DNA from 4 places in the Tatumella sp. JGM94 genome. Region 3 is predicted to be linked to each of the others. Evidence: predicted binding sites of a transcription regulator. Region 3 holds the regulator's gene; each other region holds the start of a gene.

Region 1 (2,207 bases), on a different contig from region 3:
CGCCATTACGGCGCGAAGAGATAAACAACACCATAAAGTCCTGTACCGCACCGGCCAGTACCACACCGGCCAGCAGCCACAGAGTGCCGGGTAAATAGCCCATTTGTGCAGCCAGAACCGGCCCGACCAGCGGGCCGGCCCCGGCGATAGCCGCAAAATGGTGACCAAATAAGACATAGCGGTTGGTCGGAACATAATTAAGGCCGTCATTGTTCATCACGGCAGGGGTGGCGCGGGAAGGATCCAGCTGCATCACTTTTTGCGCGATATACAGACTGTAATAGCGGTATGCCACCAGATAGACCGAAACGGAGGCGACCACCAGCCACATAGCACTGACATGTTCACCGCGCCGTAATGCCACCACAGCAAGGCAAAACGCACCAATGACCCCTAACACCGCCCAGGGGATGTGCCTGAGAATTTTATGTTTATCCATGATTAACCTGCTGTTTTATATTGTGTTATACGAGGGAATCCCCGGGGCACCGCAGCGCCCCTGAGCCGGATATTCCTTTACCGGTCAGAATATCCTGGCGATTTTTTGCAGGCGGCGGGAATAAAAATAGCTGAGTGGCAATATGCGTGGCAGAGCGGTTACCGGAGGTCCTGAGTGGTTTTCTGCCCGCGGCCGCCGGCGGTTTTCTGTGATTCAGATCGCAGCCGGAACGGCCAGTGCTGCCGGACTCTGACAAAAGTGCCACGGCAGACAAGACTAATCAGTAAATCGATTATTTTTTCTGATTTAAATTAACCGGAGTATCCGGTCTGAATAATCATACACCCTTACATTTCCGCGGCGGATACAGGCTGCTGACTGGCCAGAATAAAAATGTGAAGCGGCGCATGATGGTTAAAAATAAATTGTTAATCAGATCACAAATCAAAATAAAATAAATAAAAATAAAATGTGATTTAAATCACATAAAAACAGGATTTTGTAAAAATAATCCGCATATTGCTCTGCAATATTATCTTTTAATGTGATTCATATCACTAATTTACCCCCTCTTCACGGCGCTTTATGGTGATACATATCACATTATTTAACCCGAATATGCGCCGCCAGATCTGCGTGATAGAGTCCGCCAGAGTGATCACTCCCGGAGATGTCATGCTGATATCTGCAGGATAGTACATTCCCGTGCCTTTTTATGTGTTGGTGCATATTTATAAGGAATATTTATATGTTTTCATCAGCTATCAGAATAAAAATACAAAGCTTTGGCCGCTTTTTAAGCAATATGGTAATGCCAAATATCGGTGCCTTTATCGCCTGGGGGATGATTACCGCGCTGTTTATTCCCAGCGGCTGGTTACCCAGTCAGACCCTGGCGAAACTTGTTTCGCCGATGATTACCTATCTGCTGCCTTTATTAATTGGTTATACCGGCGGTCGTCTTGTCGGGGGAGAGCGTGGCGGGGTGGTCGGGGCGATTACCACGATGGGCGTTATCGCCGGGGCGGATATGCCAATGTTCCTCGGGGCGATGATCGCGGGTCCGTTGGGCGGCCGGATAATCAAAATCTTTGACCGTTATACGGACGATAAAATTAAAAGCGGTTTTGAGATGCTGGTCAATAATTTCTCCGCCGGAATTATCGGTATGTTACTGGCTATTCTGGCCTTTCTGGCCATCGGGCCACTGGCTGAGGGGCTGTCTCGCCTGCTTGCATCAGGGGTTAATCTGATGGTGCAGAATAGTCTGCTGCCCCTTACTTCTGTCTTTGTTGAACCGGCGAAAATCCTGTTTCTGAATAATGCGATTAACCACGGGATATTCTCCCCGCTGGGGATCCAGCAGGCCAGTGAGGCCGGTAAATCCCTGTTCTTTCTGATTGAAGCCAACCCCGGTCCCGGACTGGGAGTGTTACTGGCCTATATGCTGTCTGGCCGCGGAAATGCCAGGCAGTCTGCCGGAGGCGCAGCCATCATCCACTTTTTCGGGGGGATCCACGAGATTTATTTCCCATATGTACTGATGAATCCGCGGCTGATCCTTGCGGTGATCTGTGGCGGGGTAAGTGGTGTATTTAGCCTGGCGTTGCTGGATGGAGGGCTGGTTTCTCCGGCCTCGCCTGGCTCGGTATTGGCGGTACTGGCAATGACGCCTAAAGGCGCTTACTTTGCCAATATTGCCGCCATTATCACAGCATTTCTGGTGTCTTTTATTATTGCCGTCATCCTGCTGAAAACAGGGAAAGTC
Region 2 (2,207 bases), on a different contig from region 3:
GAACCGTGAAACCGGCAAACTGGTTGTACCGGCACCGGAACTTCCGGTACCACAGGGCGCGGCTAAAGGTGACCATGTGTCTCCGACCCAGCCATTCTCTGAACTTACTTTCCGTCCTCAGGCAAAACTGACCGGCAGTAAGATGTGGGGCGGTACGATGTTTGATCAGATGATCTGCCGTATCATGTTCCATCGTCTGAAGTATGACGGTACTTTCACTCCGCCATCAGAGCAGGGGACTCTGGTATTCCCTGGTAACCTGGGTATGTTCGAGTGGGGTGGTATTTCAGTTAACGGTGGCAGCGACTTCGCTATTGCTAACCCGATGCAACTGCCGTTTGTTTCAAAACTGATCCCTCGTGGTCCGAACAACCCGATGGAACCGCCTAAAAATGGTGGCGGTGGTTCAGGTGGCGAAGCAGGCCTGCAGCACATGTATGGTGTTCCTTATGGTGTTGAACTGAATCCGTTCCTGTCACCGTTTGGTCTGCCATGTATGGAACCTTCATGGGGCTTTGTGTCTGCGGTTAACCTGAAAACTAACCAGATTGTGTGGAAAAAACGTATTGGTACTATCCGCGACAGCGGCGGTCCGATTCCTTTACCACCAATCACCGTCGGTACTCCGATGCTGGGTGCACCAATCACAACGGCCGGTAACGTGTTCTTTATCGCTGCAACCCTGGATGACTACATCCGTGCTTACAGCGTACGTGACGGTAAACTGCTGTGGCAGGCTCGTCTGCCGGCAGGTGGTCAGGCAACACCTATGACCTATGAAGTTGACGGTAAGCAGTATCTGGTGATTGTTGCCGGCGGACATGGTTCGTTCGGAACTAAAATGGGCGACTACATCGTCGCTTATAAATTACCTTAACGGTGATTGTTCAGGGTATAGCGTGCTATACCCTGTATACATCCCTGATAAAAAATCCCCGCCGGCAGTATTGCCGGCGGGGATTTTTTTCGGTTTTCGCCAGACTCTGGCACCCCTGCCGATGTCTGTGACTGCCGGTCTGCGGTAAGGGCCTCCGGCAGGCAGCCAGCCATTTTCAGAATGCCCTTCCTGAACTAACCCTATTCATCAGGCCAGGAAGACGGGGTATTTTTGATCACCTGAGTCAGAATATCCTGAGCGTTGCTGACAAACCCGTGCCATTGTTCAGCGCTGAAAGGAATACCCATCAGACCGGTCACGAACCAGCAGGACATGATCACCCCGAAGCCGGCACAGAGAACACTGAACAGAGTAAGGTGATGCCGCCGGCATTTGATCGTGGCGCTACTGGCGAGAAACATCGCCAGTGCACTGAGTAATCCCCAGCGCATAATAAGAAAATTTGCAGTTAATGTAGCCATTTTTACCTGTGACCGGCGCTGAAATAAAGTGCGGTGATCTCTGCCGACGGGTCTCCTGACCGCGGGGGATCAGCAGGCCGGACAGCCTGAATTTGTGATGCGGGTCACATTATAGACGGTTAATCTGCGGGGGAGAACAAAAAATAAGCGCTGAAAAGAGGGGGGAAGCGGCAGAGTACAGGTAATGCCGCCAGCCTGGCAGCATTATCGTTACATCATACCGGAAGCGGTCGCATGATGGCCGGTGGCGGTGCGGCTGTCCGTATGGAATTCATTGCAGCGCATCGTCTGGCGATAAGCGGTCGGTGTCTGGTCGAACTGGCGACGGAACACCCGTGAAAAAGTTTGCTGTGACTCATAACCATACTGTAAGGCGATATCAAATACCGGACGCCGGGTTTTACACAGGGCAACAGCGGCCATCTCCAGACGACGCTCACGAATATAGTCGCCAAGGGTTTGCTGTGTCACTGCGCGGAACATACGTTGCAGGTGCCATTTCGAATATCCCGATTTAGCAGCGACCTCATCGATCGATAAATGTTTCCCGAGATTTTGGTTAATCCACTGGGTTAACGAATGAATGATTTCTTCTTGCATCATAGTTCTGTCCTTTACGGTGAGGCTGGTCACCGGGGGAGTGGTTCGGTATTTATGTCGGGATGGAGTATAATTCCTCAAGTTAACTTGAGGTAAAGGCCGAATATGAAAAAAGAGAGAAACTATCCGAAGCCGGTACTGACGCCAGGGGAAGTTGCGCGCCGCAGCGGGGTGGCGGTTTCAGCCCTGCATTTTTATGAAAGCAAAGGGCTGATTGCCAGTACCCGTAATAGCGGGAATCAGCGCCG
Region 3 (2,207 bases):
CGACAGGGTTATCAGGGTACTGGCGGACGATATTCTGTAATTCTGACAGAGACTCACGCATCGAAAAGTCCGCCGGAATCTGGTGATAAAGGATATTATCGGCGGTCTTGCGCAGTTGTCCGGCAACCAGATTAGCGGTGCGTTTGATAATTTCTCCCGACTGACTTTTCTGTACCAGATCTCTGACATCCTCACTCTGGCTGAGAGTCACTGAAATATGCTCCTGCAGGTCTTCTGCCATCATAAAGGTACGGATCAGGTATTTTTCACGGCTGTTTTTTTCCGCGGAAAGCATATGGATTTGCTGATAGGCGGTGGTGATTAAATCGACGACTTTCTGCTGGTAATTCAGTAATGCGGGTAATGATTTATCATAATCACTGCTGCTGAGCAGAGTATATTTTTCCTCGCAATATTTCGCCAGAGCGCGGTATAACAGGCTGAGTGTTTCACGCAGCGGCTGATCCTTAGACAGCCTGAACCAGTACCAGTTAAACAGTCCGTACCATAAAGTACCGCAGCCATAGAGCAAAGGGGGGCCCCACAGGGGCATTCGTCCGACCAGGCTCAGCGTAAATGTCATGGCGATCAGGGACCCCGGTAGCAGACGTCCATGCAACGGGCTTATTTCACCGCATACTCCGATTAATAATGGAAGCGCACCGACAATAAACGGTAACGGGACATTACGCAGCAGCAGCCACTGTAGTAAGAAACTACTGAGCGCAAACAGAGTACCGCCGATAACAATTCGCTTAAAAAAATGGCGATGCGGGGTATCCAGTCCGGCGATATTGCAGCAGGCTGGTACCAGAGAAAACAGCAGACCTTTCTGCAGATCGCCGGCCAGCCATCCGGCGGCGACAGGAAGACACAGGATAAGTGTCTGGCGCAAGGCATAGTTAACTTCAGGGTGATAAACAATTCTGCGCCACATCAGATACAACCGCAGGTCAATAATAAACAAGACACGGCAGTCACCTGCCGTGCAGCGGACAGTATGATCCGTTAACGGGTACCGTAGACGACGATGGTTTTCCCGTGGGCTGAAATCAGGTTCTGATCTTCCAGCATTTTCAGGATCCGGCCGACGGTTTCGCGGGAACAACCGACGATTTGGCCGATCTCCTGACGGGTAATTTTGATCTGCATTCCGTCAGGATGAGTCATTGCATCGGGCTGACGTGCCAGGTTAAGCAGGGTCTGGGCAATGCGTCCGGTAACGTCAAGAAAGGCCAGATTACCGACTTTTTCCGACGTTACCTGTAAACGGCGTGCCATCTGTGATGATAAGCGCATCAGAATTTCGGGATTCACCTGAATAAGCTGACGGAATTTCTTGTAAGAAATCTCCGCAACCTCACAGGCAACTTTGGCGCGCACCCAGGCAGTACGTTCCTGGCCTTCCTCAAATAATCCCAGTTCTCCAATAAAATCGCCCTGATTCAGATAAGAGAGGATCATCTCTTTTCCTTCTTCATCTTTAATCAGAACAGCAACGGAGCCTTTCACTATATAATAGAGAGTTTCCGCTTTTTCACCCTGATGGATCAGGGTGCTTTTGGAGGGATATTTGTGAATATGACAATGGGACAGGAACCATTCTAATGTAGGGTCTGTTTGTGGTTTACCAAGAACCATTCTCTTGTATCCTTCTGTTGTAATCGTGCCGGAAACACAGGGGGTAAGATCCTGTGGGGCTTTGAAATCATAGGGCTTTTTTGTCTGACATTCGCGGTGACCCAGTGACACTTACTCTGGTGAAGACGACCGTTTTGCCATGGTTGTAATCGGGTAAAAATTATCTACCCCTCTGTTTGTAGCATACCCTGAGGAAACTGTCTCCTGTTGTATTGTCTGGCCCGGGTCATTGCCCGCAGATTGCCGTTTATCCTGTGAAGGAGTAATCTGACAGATATTTAATAAACTGAGAGTAAGAACAATGCAGGCACGCGTAAAATGGGTTGAAGGGTTGAGTTTTATCGGGGAATCAGCCTCGGGACATCAGGTCCTTATGGATGGTAATGCCGGTGACAAAGCTCCCAGCCCGATGGAAATGGTTTTGATGGCTACCGGAAGCTGTAGTGCCATTGACGTGGTGTCTATTTTGCAGAAAGGCCGTCATGATGTGACAGACTGTGAAGTTAAACTGACATCGCAGCGTCGCGAAGAAGCGCCGCGTCTGTTTACCCATATTAATCTTCACT
Region 4 (2,207 bases), on a different contig from region 3:
GGCCAGTACGTCTTTCAGTGCCGGCAGCAACCAGGTCGCCAGGCTGTCAGCGTTAACCGCAATCGACAGTAATAACGGAGTACTGCTGCCGCTTTCGTCTGCCAGCCATTGTTCTTCCAGCATTTCTACCTGATGCAGCAGGGCCAGTAATTTCTGGCCTTGTTCTGTCGGACGGGGCGGGACAGTTCTGACCAGCAGCGGCTGACCAAACAGGTTTTCCAGCTGTTTAATGCGCTGTGACACCGCCGACTGGGTAATGCAAAGCTTTTGTGCGGCACGCTCGAAGCCCCGTTCGCGGATAACGGCATCCAGTGCCTGAAGTGTTCGGTAATCGGGGCGTTTCATGGTTATTTTGCTCTCTGCTGCAGGGAGAATGCACCCTGTATTATTATGTTTGCCATGGTCAGTCAGCCGTAATGCCTGAAAAATCAGCCAGCTGGTCTGCAAAGCACGAAATCTGTCAGTAACACTAATTATTTTCCTGTAGCTTGTTTTATACTACGTTAACCAACAGAGCGTACAGGGTTAAACATATCATGAGCCAGGATGAACTAAAAAAAGCGGTAGGCTGGGCAGCGTTGAAATATGTGCGGCCGGGCAGCATTGTCGGTGTTGGCACCGGCAGTACGGCAGCCCATTTTATTGATGCATTGGCCACCATTAAACATGACATTGAAGGTACGGTTTCCAGCTCAGAAGCATCGACCAAAAAACTACTGGCTTATGGTATCCCGGTACTGGATCTGAATACGGTTGACCAGTTATCGATCTACGTTGACGGAGCCGACGAAATTAACCCGCAGATGCAGATGATCAAGGGCGGCGGTGCAGCCCTGACCCGTGAAAAGATCATAGCGGCAGTGGCGGATAAATTTATCTGTATTGCTGACAGCTCCAAACAGGTGGATGTACTGGGGCACTTTCCGCTGCCCGTCGAAGTGATCCCGATGGCCAGATCCTATGTCGCACGGCAGCTGGTGAAACTGGGCGGGTTACCAGAGTACCGGCCAAATGTGGTCACCGATAATGGCAATATTATTCTCGACGTTCACAACCTGAGTATTGTCAATCCGCGTGAACTGGAGATTAAGATCAACGCCCTGGCGGGGGTGGTGACCACCGGCCTGTTTGCTGCCAGAGGTGCCGATGTGGCGCTGATTGGTACCGACGCCGGAGTGATCACCCTGAATAAAGACGACTGAACGTCGTCTTTTTTTGTTGCTGCTTTTCAGTGATTTATATCACATTTCTGTTATTACCAGATTAAATATGCTTTCTGACAGCCAGAACAGAGACCGTTGTTACTCTGATCTGCTGCCTGTTGCGGGCAGGCAATAAACCGGCGCAATCGTTTTCTGTTGCCCGCAGCGTAATATTTGTTATTTTGACAGAAGAAATTCTTATATTCGTATCAACATCATTAACCATAAGGTCGGGCAATGGCAAAGGTATCACTCGAGAAAGACAAAATTAAGTTCCTGCTGGTGGAAGGTGTCCATCAGACAGCACTGGATAATTTACGGGCAGCCGGTTATACCAATATCGAATTTCATAAGGGCGCACTGGACACGGAATCCCTGAAAAATTCGATTCGTGACGCGCACTTTATCGGGATCCGTTCGCGTTCACAGCTCACTGAAGAAGTGTTCGCGGCTGCCGAGAAGCTGATTGCCGTGGGATGTTTCTGTATCGGAACTAACCAGGTTGATTTGGATGCTGCCGCTAAACGGGGTATTCCGGTCTTTAATGCACCGTTCTCTAACACCCGTTCAGTTGCTGAACTGGTGATCGGTGAATTGCTGTTATTACTGCGCGGTATTCCGGAAGCCAATGCCAAAGCCCACCGGGGTATCTGGAACAAAAATGCCAAAGGTTCCTTTGAAGCGCGCGGTAAAAAACTGGGGATCGTCGGTTACGGTCATATCGGTATGCAGCTGAGCGTGCTGGCCGAAAGCCTCGGGATGAATGTGTTCTTCTATGACGTGGAAGATAAACTGCCATTAGGTAACGCCACCCAGGTGAAGAAACTGCATGACTTACTGAATATGAGCGATGTGGTCAGCCTGCATGTGCCTGAAACGCCGGCAACTCAGAATATGATTGCGGCAGCCGAACTGGCGGCGATGAAAAAAGGTGGCCTGCTAATCAACGCCTCACGGGGCACGGTGATCGATATTCCGGCCTTATGTGATGCGCTGGCCAGCAAG

Evidence for each region. The regulator CRP, encoded in region 3, controls carbon source genes, mostly activating them, when cyclic AMP is high. The targets are predictions, from matches to a motif close to ATGTGANNNNNNTCACAT.
Region 1: the regulator CRP is predicted to act here: its motif matches at 909-926, upstream of JK216_RS12080 (PTS mannitol transporter subunit IICBA).
Region 2: the regulator CRP is predicted to act here: its motif matches at 1,452-1,469, upstream of JK216_RS07645 (YjcB family protein).
Region 4: the regulator CRP is predicted to act here: its motif matches at 1,230-1,247, upstream of serA (phosphoglycerate dehydrogenase).

The regions. Positions count from the first base shown of each region.
Region 1 covers NZ_JAERJN010000015.1:75,444-77,650, reverse strand. Annotated here, with positions in the region: gene JK216_RS12085 (carbon starvation CstA family protein) at 1-439, opposite strand, end outside; gene JK216_RS12080 (PTS mannitol transporter subunit IICBA) at 1,188-2,207, shown strand, end outside.
Region 2 covers NZ_JAERJN010000008.1:65,489-67,695, reverse strand. Annotated here, with positions in the region: gene JK216_RS07650 (glucose/quinate/shikimate family membrane-bound PQQ-dependent dehydrogenase) at 1-877, shown strand, start outside; gene JK216_RS07645 (YjcB family protein) at 1,078-1,359, opposite strand; gene soxS (superoxide response transcriptional regulator SoxS) at 1,570-1,962, opposite strand; gene soxR (redox-sensitive transcriptional activator SoxR) at 2,065-2,207, shown strand, end outside.
Region 3 covers NZ_JAERJN010000004.1:15,397-17,603, reverse strand. Annotated here, with positions in the region: gene JK216_RS04025 (YccS/YhfK family putative transporter) at 1-937, opposite strand, end outside; gene crp (cAMP-activated global transcriptional regulator CRP) at 1,009-1,641, opposite strand; gene JK216_RS04015 (OsmC family protein) at 1,943-2,207, shown strand, end outside.
Region 4 covers NZ_JAERJN010000022.1:9,079-11,285, forward strand. Annotated here, with positions in the region: gene JK216_RS14330 (LysR family transcriptional regulator ArgP) at 1-345, opposite strand, end outside; gene rpiA (ribose-5-phosphate isomerase RpiA) at 537-1,202, shown strand; gene serA (phosphoglycerate dehydrogenase) at 1,440-2,207, shown strand, end outside.